4 regions of the Exiguobacterium sp. PHA03 genome follow, and region 1 is predicted to be linked to each of the others. Evidence: riboswitches for the same ligand, from Rfam matches in the RefSeq annotation. Region 1 holds a riboswitch; each other region holds the start of a gene.

The links. A riboswitch is a leader RNA that binds a small molecule or an ion and turns the genes downstream of it on or off. The one in region 1 is predicted to bind thiamine pyrophosphate.
Region 2: linked by a shared signal. The riboswitch ahead of Q7C19_RS04735 (ECF transporter S component) and the one ahead of thiT (energy-coupled thiamine transporter ThiT) in region 1 are both predicted to bind thiamine pyrophosphate.
Region 3: linked by a shared signal. The riboswitch ahead of Q7C19_RS02610 (thiamine phosphate synthase) and the one ahead of thiT (energy-coupled thiamine transporter ThiT) in region 1 are both predicted to bind thiamine pyrophosphate.
Region 4: linked by a shared signal. The riboswitch ahead of thiD (bifunctional hydroxymethylpyrimidine kinase/phosphomethylpyrimidine kinase) and the one ahead of thiT (energy-coupled thiamine transporter ThiT) in region 1 are both predicted to bind thiamine pyrophosphate.

What each region holds. Positions count from the first base shown of each region.
Region 1 covers NZ_JAUTYQ010000001.1:1,275,793-1,280,005, forward strand. Annotated here, with positions in the region: gene Q7C19_RS06860 (amino acid permease) at 1-1,079, shown strand, start outside; gene Q7C19_RS06865 (thiamine diphosphokinase) at 1,134-1,736, opposite strand; gene thiT (energy-coupled thiamine transporter ThiT) at 1,738-2,298, opposite strand; TPP riboswitch at 2,359-2,468, opposite strand; gene rpe (ribulose-phosphate 3-epimerase) at 2,491-3,147, opposite strand; gene rsgA (ribosome small subunit-dependent GTPase A) at 3,150-4,055, opposite strand; gene pknB (Stk1 family PASTA domain-containing Ser/Thr kinase) at 4,081-4,213, opposite strand, start outside.
Region 2 covers NZ_JAUTYQ010000001.1:888,952-893,164, reverse strand. Annotated here, with positions in the region: gene Q7C19_RS04740 (ABC transporter ATP-binding protein) at 1-1,399, opposite strand, end outside; gene Q7C19_RS04735 (ECF transporter S component) at 1,396-1,968, opposite strand; TPP riboswitch at 2,068-2,167, opposite strand; gene Q7C19_RS04730 (50S ribosomal protein L25/general stress protein Ctc) at 2,263-2,934, opposite strand; gene Q7C19_RS04725 (GNAT family N-acetyltransferase) at 3,226-4,213, opposite strand, start outside.
Region 3 covers NZ_JAUTYQ010000001.1:508,198-512,410, forward strand. Annotated here, with positions in the region: gene Q7C19_RS02595 (MFS transporter) at 1-474, opposite strand, end outside; gene Q7C19_RS02600 (OsmC family protein) at 665-1,090, shown strand; gene nagZ (beta-N-acetylhexosaminidase) at 1,087-2,307, shown strand; TPP riboswitch at 2,364-2,466, shown strand; gene Q7C19_RS02610 (thiamine phosphate synthase) at 2,549-3,142, shown strand; gene Q7C19_RS02615 (FAD-dependent oxidoreductase) at 3,139-4,083, shown strand; gene thiS (sulfur carrier protein ThiS) at 4,080-4,213, shown strand, end outside.
Region 4 covers NZ_JAUTYQ010000004.1:118,040-122,252, forward strand. Annotated here, with positions in the region: gene thiE (thiamine phosphate synthase) at 1-433, opposite strand, end outside; gene thiM (hydroxyethylthiazole kinase) at 423-1,190, opposite strand; gene thiD (bifunctional hydroxymethylpyrimidine kinase/phosphomethylpyrimidine kinase) at 1,171-1,974, opposite strand; TPP riboswitch at 2,091-2,201, opposite strand; gene Q7C19_RS14425 (murein hydrolase activator EnvC family protein) at 2,266-3,543, opposite strand; gene Q7C19_RS14430 (murein hydrolase activator EnvC family protein) at 3,746-4,213, opposite strand, start outside.

The DNA of each region.
Region 1 (4,213 bases):
GTTTGATGGACCGCTGGTTTCCGAACGTACCCGTTGTCGTCTGGTGTACCGTCTTTACGGTCTTACTGTTCGGTCTGAACGCCGTCTCCGCCAAAGCATTCGGTGAAGCTGAATTCTGGTTCTCGAGTTTGAAGGTCCTCGCGATCCTGTTCTTCATCATTCTAGGTGGCGCTGCTTGGTTCGGCTGGTTACCGATGGAAGCAGATCGCCCAACATCGTTATTTGCGAACTTTACGGCAAGCGGTTGGTTTCCGAACGGGATTCTCGGTGTCTTGACGACGATGATTGCCGTCAACTTCGCCTTCCAAGGAACGGAATTGATTGGTGTTGCGGCTGGGGAGTCCGACACGCCCGAAAAATCGATTCCAAAAGCGATCCGCAATACAGTCTGGCGGACGTTCATCTTCTTCGTCTTATCGATTACGATCGTTGGTGCATTAATTCCGTATGAAACAGCTGGCGGAGTCAGCAGTCCGTTCATCATGGTCTTTGATGCGATCGGTATTCCGTACGCTGCTGATTTGATGAACATCGTCGTCTTGACGGCACTGTTGTCCGTCGGAAACTCCGGATTATATGCGGCGACTCGGATGTTATGGGCAATGGCGCAAGAAGGGATGATTTCAAAGAAATTATCTTACGTCAATGCACGTGGTGTGCCGATGCGGGCGTTGCTCTTTACGATGATGTTCGCGATGTTATCGCTTCTGACCGCATTTTTCGCAGAAGATACCGTCTTCATTTGGCTCTTGTCCTTAGCCGGACTCGGGGCTCAAGTCGGCTGGATTTCAATCTCTGCTTCGCAGCTTGCATTTCGTCGTCAGTTCGTCCGAAACGGACACGATGTATCCGAACTGAAATTCAAGACACCACTCTATCCGGTGTTACCACTGATTTCGTTGACACTTAACGTCGTCGTCCTCGTCAGTCTTGCGTTTCAAGCGGATCAACGAATCGCTCTATACATCGGTGTTCCTTTCTTCCTTGTCATGTGGGGAAGTTATCATCTCTTCGTCAAAGGAAAACATCTATCCGCTCAAAGCGACATCCGTGTCGCCCCTTCTCAACTCGAAGAATAATTTCATCTAAAAAGAGGCCGCGGAGTCATCCACGGCCTCTTTCCTATGATTGTGCTATTCCTTAAGCGTCCGCATCATCAATAGTTCTCCTTGATGGAGCTCTACCTTCGCTTCTGACGCACACCATTCATTACTGACGGTCAAGGAACCTCCGACCGGTACTGGATGTGCATCAAGTGGATATTTGACTCCGGATAAGCTTAAAGTCGATGGTACGAGTGGAATGAACGAAAGATAATGATAGCTCCCTGCTTCGACTGCATACGTTCCCTCAGCCAAGTATCGTACCTCTTCTCGTTTCGTCACGAGTCGTGCCTCTGGGTATCGCTTCAATAGATATACATTTTGGACGGTCATGTCGAGCCGCCCACCTGTCGCCCCGATAATGAAGGTATCCTCAAACTGTTTCTCCTCTGAGACTGTACGAAGTGCCAGTTCGAGATCCGTTTCATCTTTCTCGGCCGGATGAACGATTGCCCCTTCTGGTACATAACCAAGCGAATCAAAATCACCAATCGTCAGGTCGCATGTCAGCCCAAACGATTCAATCGTCTGAACACCACCGTCGACACCGACGATAAAATCACCTGGCTGACAAAACGTCCGTAAATCCGGCGCTTCTTCTCGCGGACCGGCACAGACGAGAATCGCCCGCATCTCAGACGCCTCGTGCCGAATAACGGAGTAAGCGTGGCGCAGTCGTAAATAAAAGACCCGCAACGACACCACAAAGAACGTAAGACGGTACCATGTATGTCGCGTTATAAATCAATGAATACGGTACGACTGGACCTTCGGCATACTCGGCAAAAAAGACGATTCCACTGATGACATGACAGATATAACGGAGTCCTGCGCCTAATAACGTCGCCAGGAGAACGAACGCCATCAAGCTTTTCTTTTGTCCATTGCGTGCGGCTAGTCTGACTTGACGCGCGAACAGACCACTTAATCCGACGACACCATACGCAATCGTATAGTCAAGCATCGGTTGAACGATCGTCAAGACTTGTGGAGCGAACATCAATTGAATCGTACCGACAAGCGCTCCCGTGACGACCCCTCCGACGACCCCGTGGCGAAATGCCATGACGAAGATCGGTAACATCGCTAAGCTGATCGAGCCACCTTGTGGCATTTTGAATGGAATCAGTAAATCAAAGACGACTCCGAGACTGGCGAAGATGGCAATTTCCATCATCATTTGTAACCGTTTCATGCTATTTTCCTCCTTCATTGTACGAGAGGACGCAAAAAGGCAGTACGACGAACGCCGTACTGCCTGCGTGCGCCACATCCCTACGTCCGTTTGAACGGAACAGGTTCGAAGGGTTAAAGTCTAAAAGACTCCTCTCAGCCGCTTTTCAAGCGACACCCCTTGCGGTCATCATATTTCGTTTTCTCGTTCTTATTATACGGCAGCCCCTTGACGAATGCTAGTAATCGCTTCCGCATAATCTGGTGCATTGTAGATTGCTGATCCTGCGACGAGAACGTTCGCACCGTTATCGATGCAAAGCTTTGCCGTTTCCGGATTGACGCCACCGTCAATCTCGATTTCAAATGTCAGACCGCGATCTGCTTTCATTTGCGCAAGTGATGCGAGTTTTGGCATGACACGCTCGATGAAGGCTTGTCCACCGAAGCCCGGATTGACCGTCATCAATAAGACCATATCGACATCCTCAAGGACGTGTTCAATCGTTGATAATGGCGTATGGGGATTCAAGACGACTCCTGCCTTTGCGCCCGCTGCTTTGATTTGTTGCAAGACACGATGGACATGATTCGTCGCTTCGACGTGGAACGTCACGATGTCCGCCCCTGCTTTGACGAAATCCTCGACGAAACGTTCTGGCTGGTCGATCATCAAATGGACATCGAGAATCATATCCGTCTTTTGACGTAAGCTGCTAAGCACAGGTAGTCCAAACGAGATATTCGGTACGAACTGACCGTCCATGACATCAAAATGGATATAGTCCGCGCCTGCTGCTTCGACTGCTTTAACATCGCGTTCGAGATTCGCAAAATCTGCTGATAAGATAGATGGTGCAATTTTAATCATCTTCAATACCTCCGGGCTCGATTCTTGATTTCGTCTATAAACATACCATAGTTCTCATAACGAGAGGACATGATTTCTTGGGCTTCGACGGCTTCCTTGACGGCACAACCGGGTTCATTCAAATGCAAGCAACCTCGGTATTTGCAATCATCTTGTACAGCCACGAATTCAGGGAAACTCCACCGTACATCCTCGATTTCCATATCATACGGAAAATCGAGGTTCGAGAAACCTGGCGTATCGGCAATCAATCCTTCGGCAAGCGGCATTAATGTGACGTGGCGCGTCGTATGACGTCCGCGTCCGAGTGATTTCGAGATGGCACTTGTTTCTAAATCAAGAGAGGGCTCCAGTGCATTGAGCAATGAACTTTTCCCAACACCGGATTGTCCGGCAAGAACGCTCGTTTTCCCGGCCAGTAACGGACGGACTTGTTCAACACCTGTCAATGTCTCACTTGATGTCTCGATGACCGTATAACCAATCTTCCGGTAAGCGGCAATTGCCTCTCTAACTGCAGGACCTTTGACATCATCAAGCAAGTCCATCTTCGTTAACAGGATGACGGGTTGGATTTCCTTCGCTTCGATCAAGACGAGGAAACGATCGAGCAAGTGCGCTGAAAAATCAGGTTCTGCAGCCGAGACGACAAGCAACGCTTGATCGATATTCGCGACAGGCGGGCGTACTAAAAAGTTGTCCCGCTCCTTCACTTCGAGAATATACCCGGTCTCACTTTCGATATGAAGCACGACTTCGTCTCCAACGACTGGACTGATGCCGCGTTTTCGGAAATTCCCTCTTGCCCGTGAACGGACCTCTCCTTCTGGTGTCATGACATCATAAAAGCCACCCTGCAGGCGTATGATCGTTCCTTCTCGATTCTCTTCGATGCGTTGTTCCGTCATCCTATGCACTCCTTTTTCATCACATTCACTGTGCGTCTTTTGCTTGATTGTACGTGATGGTTTTTGAACGATACACCGTATCGTCTTTATAAATCGTAATCTTGCCTTCTTCTCCCGGATCAATCGTCACCGGCACGTCGAATGTCTCATCTTGGTCA
Region 2 (4,213 bases), 390 kb from region 1:
CAATCCGTCCTTGCTCCATGACGAGGACACGATCCGCATACCGGGCGACGAGCTCCATATCATGCGTCGCCATGACGAGTGTCGTACCGTTCTGTTGTTCCATCTGTAACTGTTCCATTAAGCGTCGTGTCGTCAATCCATCTTGTCCGAAGGTCGGTTCATCGAGCAACAATAAGTCTTTCGTTTGTCCGAGCATCGTTGCGACGCTGAGCCGTCGTTGTTGCCCCGTACTAAGAGCAAGTGGTGACTGCTGTTTGACAGATGTCAGTTCCAGCCGTTCGAGCAACGCCGCGCGCTTAACGTTCGTCGCTGCCCGGTGGCTCCAGTCGATTTCCGCTTCGACCGTCAGCTTAAGAAACTGCAGATCCGGTTGTTGAAAGACATAGCCAACGTGCTCATAAAAGCGACGCCGGGAGTAACGATGAACCGGACGTCCCTGGAGCTGATACGTTCCACGATTGGGAAGCAACCGCCCGAGTGTCGCAAGCAATGTACTTTTCCCGGATCCATTTGCCCCAAGCAGCATCACCCATTCTCCTGTCTGCAGGGAAAATGTCGCATCGGTCAGCGGATATGGTGCTTTCGTCGATAATGCAGAGACGTGTAATAAAGAGCGACCAGCTGTAGCGACGGGGGAAGGCACATGAAGTCGCGCCGCTTGCGGTCCATCTATGGGTAATGTCTCTAACGTATACGGATACAAAGAGGGAACGGCAATACCTTTCGTTTGAAGCTCTTTGTAATCCTGGGGGAACAGATCCCGTGGATCTGCTGTCGCAGTAATCGATCCGTCCTCAAGCAAGACGACCTGGTCGACGTACGACAAACAGACATCGAGTTGGTGTTCGATCAAGACGATCGTTAAATCGTGTTCTTTTTGAATCCGAAAAATCAACGCCATCAGCTCATGTTGTCCGATTGGATCAATCTGAGCCGTTGGTTCATCGAGTAATAAGATCGTCGGCTCAAGTGCTAGGACCGCTGCGAGCGCGAGACGCTGTTTCATTCCACCGGATAGACTCGCGATCGGTGTCGAGAAGGGGAGGGGGAGACCGACGAGTGCGAGTAAGCGTTCAATTCGTTCATCCATCTCCACGCGCGGAATCGAGCGATTTTCTAAACTAAAAGCGATTTCGCGTCCGATCGTCTCCATGCAGAACTGTTCTTCTGGATTTTGAAACAAGATTCCGACCGAACCGGACCGGGTAACGGTACCAGTCTGTTCGACTTCAATCGTTTCCGGTGTCAGTCCGGCAAGGGCATGAAGTAATGTCGTCTTGCCACTACCACTTCGTCCGAGCAGAAGGGTCGTCCCTTGCTCAATCGTCAGCGATACATGATTGAGCACCGATTTCATCTGACCGGGATAGCGGATGCTGAGGTCGTCGACAGTAATCATGCGATTTCTCGTTTCGCACGTCCTGCCGCAAACCCGTTCAAGACACCAGTCGCAACAAGGCGACGGACGAGAATGGCTGCAAGCAAGCCACCGAGTAATGCGCCGCTGATCAATTGTAAGCCAGTTGTCGCAAGCAACGTCGTCGTTGTGTAGTAACCGAATCCGTTCGCGATTAGACTATAAACGATGCTACCAATCGCGGCTCCGACACCCGATAACATCAAGGTCCATGTGTCATAACGACGGTAACGCGTCATCGCGAAGACGAGTTCCGCACCAAGTCCTTGGCAGACTCCGATCAGAAGAGCGGATAAACCAAAATGACTACCTGTGAACAGTTCGACGGCTGCCGCGACGACTTCCGCAATTAAAGCGGCACCTGGCTTTTGAATGATTGCTGCGACGAGCGGACTCGCAATGATCCAGATGCCAAACATCCAGTTGGCACCGACAGGACCGAAGATCGCTGAGATCGGCAACCAGAGTGTTGACCAACCAAGATAGATGACGCCGCAAGCGACGGCGAGCATCATCATGACCATGATTTCTTTCATTTTCCAGTGTTGCATTAGATACGTCCTCCTTTGAATGGGGGAGACGCCAAAAAGACCGCCCTCCGTAAAAAAGAGAGCGGTCCTCAGAAAAACTGCGCGCAGCAGGAGTCATTGGATGTGATCGCTCCACTTTCCTACGCTAGTATGAACTAGATCAGGTTCGAAGGGTCCGAAGTGAATCGTCTCAGCCAATTGGGCTCCCCTAGTGGATATGGTAATAGGTGATACGCTGTTCACTTTAGGCAATCCAGCGTCTGTTGTCAAGACACAAAAAAACGATACGCCGCAAAGGGCGTATCGTTAAACGACTTATTTATTGTCTTCGTTCTCTTCAGCTGTTTCTTCTGAAGACGCTTCTGTTGCTTCCGCTTCGTTGTCTTCGCCAGCTTCTGCTTGTGCCTCTGCTTCCTCGATTTCTTCAAGATCCTGCTCGAGTGTCGATTCGACGACAGCTGCGACTTGAATATCGCCTTCTGTAACGATGCGGAAATCTTTTTGTTCTGGAAGATCGGCTACAGAAATCGAATCGCCGATTTCGAGGTTCGTGACGTCGACTTCGACGTTCTCTGGTAATTTATCTGGTGTAGCGGCGACTGTTACTTTAAAGAGTGTTTGTGATAGGAAACCACCAACTTTTGCACCGGCTGCTTCGCCAACAAGTACAACGTCTGCTTCGACTTCTGTTTCTTCATCCATTTTCACGGCGATGAATTCAACGTGATCGACTGTTGGTGTGAAGACATCCATATCACGGCGATTGATCAAGACGTTAATATTTTTACCGTCGAGTTTGAGTGAAATCAAGACGTTTTCACCGTTTTCTCGGACGATTTTAAGCAATTCTTTTTCTTCAAATGCGATTGGTGTACTTTCCACTTTGTAACCATACACGACGCCAAGAGCTTTTCCTTCATGACGCAATTGTTTACGGAGTGAGCGTGGACGTACCTCGCGTTTTTCGGCTGTTAAATTAACTGACATGTTCATTTCCCCCTTGAATTTGGTATAGCCCTCAAAAGGTAATGAATGTAGGAGCAGGACGAATCCTGAACAATATGAATCATGCTAAGACAATCGGTTTCAGACTCTCATGAATCTGACGCTTTCGTGACTTTGCATTTCTCTCCCAGGTCATTACGCTGATATTGAGAAACATGTGTGAGTAAGTCACCGGTTTGATGCGGTGCTAATGAGTTTATACCCCTATGTTTTAAATCCATAAACCTCTTTTTTTATCTTTTTGAAGTCGAAAGACCTCCAAACCGCTTGAAATCAGGGGTTAAGAGGTCTTTCGTTTTTTTCATTCTTTATGATGATTCGTTGATTTTCACGAACTAAAACACGAACGAGGCGTTCAATTTGCCGCATCGTCGTCTGTCCCATCGTCGAAATTTGCAGCCACTGATTGTAAACGAGATAGTCGCTTTCGTACTGGACGTGATACCCCTGAATGCGCAGAGCGTCGCCTAAAGCGGTTGCGGACGGATGAACGATCGTCAGTATTCCCGGCGCTTGTGCTTCTTGTTGTGCGAGGAGTTGGAATCCAGTTGCGCGGACGGCTTGTTCGAGATAGGTCATCTTGATTGCTGCTTGATTAAGATCGAGGGCATCAAGCGCTGCCTGACAGGCAAGCAACAGGTTCGACGAGCCGGAAAAGGCAACCCCTTCCGCATAGAGTCCTAAATCCAGATAACGGGGAATACAGAGAGAAGGTAGGACGCGATCTGCGTGACCAATGAACGCAAGACCCGGTAAACCACCAATCGCTTTCCCGGAAACAGTCGTGACGAATTTGCAACCAGCGTATGAGAAACGTCCGGTTCCAACAGCGCTGATCGCATCGACGACGAGTGCGGTTCGTTGATCTAACAGCACTTTTACTGCATCAAGATCATAGAGAACACCCGTTGACGTCTCACAATGCGTCAACCAGATCCAGTTGTATGCCGTTTGCCTCAATTGATGAGCGAGTTGCTTCAAGTCGATCGGGTGACCGGGGGGAAGCGTATGGACATCAAAGGACTTGCCGGCACGTGACGCGTGATCAATCAAGCGTTGACCGAACTCGCCGCCGTTCAGGATCAATCCATGTCCAGTGAGTTGTTGCGCGACAATATCATTGGCGAGCGTACCGCTGCCGACGGCCATCGAGACATGTGGCAAATCCAGCAACTGACACATTCGGCCACGTAAATCTTGATCGAGCTGCCGCATCGAGGCCGTCCGATGTGGACGCGGTGCTTGTTGCGCCGCTTGACGA
Region 3 (4,213 bases), 770 kb from region 1:
CGTACCGATCGGAACACCGAGGACGTTCGCGAGTGTAAAACCACCAAAAATGAACGAAACGGCGACACCGCGCTTCGCGACAGGTACGCCATCGCTTGCGACGACCATTGCGAGCGAGATCAAGACACCGGTCAGGATGGCAGTCAGGATGCGGGTTGCGAGCAATACTTCGTAACTTGGAGCAAAACTACTGGCAAGGTTCAGTAAGACCCAAACGAGTAACAGACGTAGGATCAGGCGACGCCGTTCCAGGTGACCGGTCAGCGACATTACAATTGGTGTACCAATCGCAAAGGAAATGGCAAATGCCGAGACGAGCGTACCGGCTGTTGCGATCGTGATATTAAGAGCTGAGGAGATTTCAGCGAGGATCCCGACGATGACGAATTCGCTTGTTCCGAGAACGAACGTCAGGAGCGACAACGTGGCGATCAACAGCCAATCGCGTCGACTTAAACGAGTAGTAGGTGACATGGATGATTCCTCAATTCTGGCGCTTGCGCGCGAAACTATGAGTAACAGGATAGCATGAAACGATTTCGTCGGGTATCGCAAAGCGAGAATTCGGGAAAAGAACCATTATTCGAAATAGCGTGAGAATTTCCAGGCTTGCTGTTTTTTGCGTATACTACAGATGAAGACTACTGACAAAGGAGTGGAAACGATGCAAGCGACAGTGACATGGAACAAACAGATGGGGTTTAGTGGACAGACGGAATCAGGGCATCATCTTGCGATGGATGCAGCACCGGAGAACGGTGGCGAAAATCAAGCACCACGACCGACTGAACTGCTACTACATGCCGTTGCCGGCTGTACTGGAATCGACATCGTCTCGATTTTAGAGAAGATGCGCTTGACGATTACTCATTTCGAAATGGATATCGAAGGGGAACGGGCAGAGGATCATCCGCGGCGTTTTACGTCGATCTCGATTCATTACCGGCTTGAAGGTGATCTCCCAGAAGATAAGGTCCGTCGCGCCATCTCGTTATCAAAAGATAAATATTGTTCGGTCTCGCAATCCTTGAACGCTGAGATTTCCGTCTATTATTCCATCAATGGTGTCCGGAGCGAGGATCCTTTGTGAAGAAAGTAGCACTGATCGGTTGCCTGTTGCTTGCAGGGTGTGCGCAGGAGACGACGGAACCAACGAAACCATCACAACCAGCAACGAAGCAACCGACGGAGGCGAAGAAATCAAAGCCTGAGCCGACAAAGGAAGCACAACAACAAGCACGATTAAAGCAACAACTTGAAGCGATGTCGACGTCAGAAAAGATCGATCAATTGCTCTATATCGGAGTTGCCGGCACGGAACTTTCAGCAGCTGACCGGAAATTGTTGCAGACGCATGCGATCGGTGGGGTCTTACTGCTTGGTGGGAATATTACGTCAGAAGATCAACTCTTGACGTTCACGCGTGCCATTCAAGAAACGAACCAAAAACCGTATGCCTTCGTCGGGGTTGATGAAGAGGGCGGACGGGTCAGCCGGGTACCGGATCAACGATTACGTCTCCCGACTAGTCAACGGATGGCGCAAGGTGCAGATGCTGCAAAAATGGAAGATGTCGGACGTACGCTCGGTCACCTGTCACGATTTTATGGGTTCAACATGGACTTCGCACCGGTCCTTGACGTCAATAGCAATCCGAACAATCCAATCATCGGCGACCGTGCGTTAAGTGCTGATCCAAAGACCGTCGCGACTCTCGGTACGGCCCTGATGCATGGGATGCAAGAGACGGGAACGATTCCGGTCGTCAAACATTTTCCCGGTCACGGCAATACGAGTGTCGATTCCCATGTCGGTTTGCCGAAAGTGACAGCATCAAAGGAAGAACTGAAGCGAACGGAACTGTTACCGTTCCAAGAAGCGATTCAAGAGGGCGCCGAGATGGTGATGGTCGCCCATATTCTCTATCCCGCGTATGACGATCAAAATCCATCTTCGCTCTCGAAGCCGATCTTGACTGACCTCTTGCGTCAACAACTCGGATTCAAGGGTGTCATCATCACGGATGACCTTGTCATGGGGGCGATCACGAAACGATATGGTCTCGCGGAAGCGGCACGCCAGGCACTTGTCAATGGAGCAGATATGGCGATGTTTTCGGAAGCAGGTGCCTATCCGAAGGTCCACACCGAAGTGATGCAAGCCGTTAAAGAAAAAACGTTGTCGTCAGAGATGCTCGATGCTAAAGTGATGCGGATCCTGAAGCTGAAGCAGACCTATGCCGACAGCCAGAAGCAACAGCGACCGACGAAATCGGAGCTTGTTCAGCAAGTGGAAGCGCTCAACTAGGACTAGCGAAGCAAAGCGACTCATGCTAGACTAATGGGGCAAGCCAATTAAACACGAAAAGGCACTAGGGGAGTCTCGCAGCAGACTGAGACGGAAGTATCCGGACCCTTTGAACCTGATCTAGTTCGTACTAGCGGAGGGAAGTGGCTCGAAACCTTAGATATCCTTAGCGCTTCAGCGCATTTTCGGACCACTCCCTTCAACATCGGGAGTGGTCCTTTTTCGTATGGAAAGGAAGAACATGATGCGTCTACATCTGATTTCGACGGGATCCATCAATCCACGCGATGGAGTGGAAACCTTTCAATCGCTTCAACCATATACGGATCAGCTTCATCTTCGAGAACCAAATTTGTCGGCAACAGAATTGTTAGATCTGATTGACGCGCTCCTTGCAAAAGGGTATTCGTCTGATCAATTAACCGTTCACGACCGGGTCGACGTCGCCCATGTCGCTGGCATCGGTGTGCAATTGACGCGACGTTCCTTACGTGTCTGCGATGTTCGGCGACACTTTCCGAATCTCATCATCGGGAAATCCGTCCACTCTCTGGCAGAAGCACTTGCAGCGGAAGCGGAAGGAGCCGACCGACTGCTTTACGGTCATATTTATCCGACAGCGTCGAAACCAAACGTGCCACCGCGAGGGATCGATGCCTTGAAGCAAGTTGTCACTTTCACGACGAAACCAGTCATCGCAATCGGCGGGATCACTCCTGATCGCATTCCTGAGATCGCAGCGACCGGTGCAAGCGGAATCGCCGTCTTATCCGGTATTCTCGGTCAAGCGGACCCGCATGCTGCCATTCAGCGTTATCAGGGGGTACGGGTATGACGGATCACATCATCATCGGTGGTGGAGTCATCGGTTTGACGCTTGCTTACAGTCTCGCTTGTCAGAACGAATCCGTTCTTGTCCTTGATCGCGGAACATGCGGACAAGGGACGAGTCGGGCGGCTGCCGGGATGCTTGCGACGGACATCGAGCTGAGAGAAGAATTGCATACGCTTGCCGCGCGAAGTCGCCGTCTGTATCCGTTACTTGCGCGACGCCTCACGCGCGAGACCGGGATCGATTGTGGCTACCGGGAACAACCATTTTTATTGAAACAAAATGGGCAAGAATACTTATTTCCATCGGTCGGTCAAATCGACCCGCGACGACTAACGACTGCATTGATGCATGTCTTACGAAATCGTGGGGTACCAATCGAAGAACAGGTGGACGTCACGCGAATCGAGGAGAGTAATGATTTCATTAGGGTTGAGTCGAACACGGGAACGTGGACGGGACGAACGGTGACGGTTGCTGCCGGACGCGGGTCCCAAGCCTTGCTCGATACAGTTGGCATTTCGATTGCGACATATGGGGTCAAAGGGGAGTGTCTCGCAGTCCGTCTCGCGGGTCAGCCGTTACGCTCGATCCTGTTTGATGACGCCGTCTACCTCGTACCGAAAGCGGACGGACGGATATTGATCGGTGCGACCGAACTACCGCACGACGAGACGATCGGTGTTAGTGTCGCAGGAGTCACGTCACTGCTTCAAGCAGCAGAGCGTCTCTATCCACCGATCCGTGATGCTGTCATCGAAGAAGTCTGGTCAGGCGTACGACCACAAACAGAGTTCGGCTTGCCATATATCGGAGTCGCCGATTCATCCCGTCGGATCTTTATAGCGACGGGGCATCATCGGCATGGCATATTACTCGCACCGGCGACAGCGGAAGTCTTGGCAAACACATTACGGTTGATCCTAAAGGAGGAAGTCCGATGAATATTACGATTAACGGCAACGACCACACCATTGAACAGATTGAGACGATTGAGGACATGCTCACGCAACTTGGCTTAGGGGAAAAACTCGTCATCGTCGAACAGAACCGACAGATCATCGACCGCGGAGC
Region 4 (4,213 bases), on a different contig from region 1:
TCGTGTGTGACATCGAGTCGGCGTCTGCTTTCGATGACGTCGCAAATAGAGAACCTACACCTAAATAAGATGCTCCATCTCGTTCTGCTTCAATCGCTTGCGCGACGGTTGCTACCGATACGCCGATCACAGTGTTCGGTAAGAGACGGCGCGCTGCGGTTAGAGGAATATCTTCTTGTCCGATATGCAAACCAGCTCCGACAAGTAACGCAATATCAATTCGGTCATTGATAATCAAAGGAACATCATGACGATCCGTCAATCTCTTTAACCGGACTGCCTGTTCGAAGAATTCCTTTCCCTGCGCTGTTTTTTCCCGTAATTGTATAATCGTTGCACCACCTAAAATCGCTTCTTCAACGACCGTTTCGATTGCAACTCCCGGATGATATCGACGATCTGTCACCGCATAAATGGAATAATCAATTGACATGTTCTACCACCTCCATCAAATCTTGCTCCGTCATCAGACTGATTGCATTGAACAACTCTCGTTTGAAATTACCTAGACCTTTTTCTGATGCTGCCTGTCCTCCTGCTTTTCCCATGATAAATGTTCCGTGGACTGCTGCCTCAAACGCAGAATATCCTGCACCAAGAAAACTCGCAATCAAAGAAGCTGTCATACACCCCGTACCTGTGACGTCTCCGAGACGCGGCGTACCTACTTGTAGTTCCACTTCGCGCATGCCATCCGTGATGTAGTCGATTGGACCTGTGACGACAATGACGGACTTTTGTTTACGAGCGAATGCACGAATGATTTCTCGATCCATGATCTCATCACTAGCAGCATCGACTCCTTTTGTTCGTCCATTCTCCCCAAGCAATGTCTTGATTTCTGAAGCATTTCCTTTAACGACCGTACATCCGAGTCTACTCAATTCTTTTGAAAAGGACGTACGCAATGATGTAGCTCCCGCTCCAACTGGATCAAGGATGATCGGAACGTTCAAGCGTCTCGCTTCGCTTGCGGCGAGTCGTTGAGCTGCTTGCATGTCTGCATCAATTGTTCCAATGTTCAAGACAAGAGCTTGCGCAAGTCGAACCATCTCTTCCACTTCGCGAATATCCTCCGCCATGACTGGAGATGCGCCAACGGCGAGTGTGACATTGGCGCAATCATTGATCGTGACTGTGTTCGTCAAATGATGAATGAGTGGTTTGTGTTTAAGAATGGTCGTAAACATGTGTATCCCTCCAAAGTGAATGAAAATGATGTGTCGGTCCAATCCCTTGTCCGAGAGCAAATCCATGACGAATCGCCTCTGTAACATACTTCTTGGCCTGACGTACACTGTCCGGTAAAGCTTCTCCAAGTGCCATCCGTGCCGCAATCGCTGCAGATAAGGTACAGCCTGTTCCATGAGTATGTTGATTATCTAACCGATCTGATGTGAAACGGTATTCCTCTTGCCCGTCCCATAATAAATCCGTGGCAGCTCCCGGTAGATGTCCACCTTTTAGCAAGACGGCTCCAGTCTTCATAGCCAACTGATGCATCGCCAGTCGCATCTCCTCTAGATTAGTAACTGACTGCCCTGTTAAGCGCTCTGCTTCCGGTAAATTTGGTGTGACGAGTGTCGCAAGTGGCAGTAACTCCGCGATTAGTGCTTCCTCTGCCTCCGTCCGCAATAGGGCATGCCCGCCTTTTGCGACCATGACAGGGTCTAGTATGATCGGAACTGTCTGTTTGCGAAGATGTGTTGCAATGACGTGAATCGTTTGTGCATTCGAGACCATACCGATTTTGATAGCATCCACACGAATATCTGAAAAGATTGAAGCTAATTGGGCATCAACGATTTCCGATGATAACTCTTCTACTGCTTGAACGCCCAGTGTATTTTGAGCCGTTACCGCCGTCAAAACACTCATCCCATAAACGCCCAATGCCGAAAATGTCTTTAAATCTGCCTGAATTCCAGCTCCACCACCGGAGTCAGATCCCGCAATCGTCAATACATGTTTCATATTTTTCTCACCTTTCCATCGAGCAATGTAAGGGAGTTGTTACCGACAAAAAAAAGCGTCGACCGCTGTAAAAAAGCAGTCGACGCTATACGAAATCGTTATCCAACCATTTCGGTATTCGTTCGGCTCAACTTTCCTACGCTGGTATTATCCAGTTCAGGTAATAGGGTCGAAAACAGATTGGTTTTCCTCTCAGCCGGATTCCTCCAGCTCCCCTAGTTGCTCAAGTATTCATTTCGCCTTAACTGTAGCATAGCGGCAAGAAAAAAACGAGCCGAAGCTCGTTTTGAATTATAGGTATGCTAATGGATTAACTGCATTCAGAGGAGAAGAGGCACTGTACTGATAGCCTCCGACATGTAGTTCGAAATGCAAGTGTGGTCCTGTTGAATTCCCAGTACTACCAAGTGTTCCAACTTGCTGACCTTGAGAAACTGTTTGTCCTGCATGAACAGATAATGAACTCATATGAGCGTAGACTGTCGTATAGACTTTCCCGTCAAGGAAGTGAGAAATCATGACGTGATTTCCATAAGGCCCACCACCTGAAGCTGTAATGACCGTTCCAGCTGCTGCTGCGACGATTGGTGAGCCGACCGAACCACTGAAATCGACACCATTATGGAACGTATAGCCGTTCGCACCGCTTGCTGGTCCAAACCCTTGTGATACGCCACCAGAAGATGGACGAACGAATTTCCCACCGCTCGAAACAACGGGTGGGGCAACTGAAGTAGGTGATTCTGAACTCTTACCTGCTTGTTTTGCTGCTTGAGCATTCGCTTTAGCGGCTTTTTCAGCTGCTGCTTTCTCGGCTGCTGCTCTTTCAGCCGCTGCTTTAGCTGCTGCCTTCGCTGCCGCAATCGCACGTTCTTGAGCTTCAAGTGTGGCTTGTAGTTCTTTCGCGTCTAGAAGTTCTGTCGTAAACTTCGTCTTACCTTTTCGTAATTTTTTAAGCGTAGCACTGCGTTCTTTCATTTGAACTTTCAACGCTTTTTTTTGTTCGATTAATGTTTTCTTCTCTTCAACCTGCTCCGCCTTTTTTTCAACGAGCGCTTGTTTTGCTTCCGCTAGCTTTTGTTGGGTTGCGATGTAATCCGAAATCATTTTATCATCTTGCTCCGCGATTTTTTTCCCTGCCATGACACGACTAAATAAATCACCTAAATCCTTCGATCCAAAAATGACTTCTTCCCATTTGATTGAGTTTCCATCGTTTTCTTGGAAGACACGTAGACGATCACCGAGTAGTTCTTCTTGTTTTTTCAACATCTCTTCGTAGCGAACGATGTCTGCTTTTAATTCATCGATTCGCAAATTCAATTTCTCGATTTGTTTATTTTTTTCGGAAATCTGAAAAATCTTTTCGTTGATCGCTGCATCGATTCGATTGATTTGACGTTGTTCTTTCGAAATTTTCGACTCTTGTTTTTTAATTGCTTTTTCTAATTTACGTTGTTCTGCGGCATTTTCAGCCTTTTTTTCTTTGATCGTTGCTGCTGCAATTGGTTGTGTTCCTGTTATAAGTAATGCTCCTAAAACAATGGTAGAAATTAGTTTTTTTAGCATATATCGTTTTCCTCACTTATGTTTTTCATATTTTATTATAGTATTCAAGTTTCTCTCATATCTGAAATAGATTATAGCACCCTAATCGTTTCAAAAAAATTTCATTTACATTTCAAATGAAAACGTTTTTTTGTAATATAATCATTTATTTTTTGAAAATCGCAAAAAAAGAACCGCTGCATAAGCAACGATTCTTTACTGTTTAAAACATCGTCATTGGGTTCACTGAGCTAGCTGGACCAGTTGCACTATAGCTGTATCCACCGACGTGGATTTCAAAGTGTAAGTGTGGACCAGTTGAATTCCCAGTACTTCCACGTAAACCGATTTGTTCACCTTGACTGACGCGTTGACCTGCGTGAGCATTGAGTGCGCTCATATGAGCATACAATGTTGTGTACGTTTTACCGTTTAATTGGTGAGCAATCATGATGTGGTTTCCGTAAGGACCACCACCTGATGCTGTAATGACTGTTCCTGTTGCAGCTGCAACGATTGGAGTTCCAACCGGACCACCAAAGTCGATCCCGTTATGGAACGTATAACCGTTTTCTCCACCTGCTGAGCCATAGCCTTGCGTGACAGCCCCAACCGTTGGATGGATGAACAGACCACCGGATGATGGTGACGGTTTAGGTGTCGCAGGTGCTGACGGTGTTGGCGCAGCTGG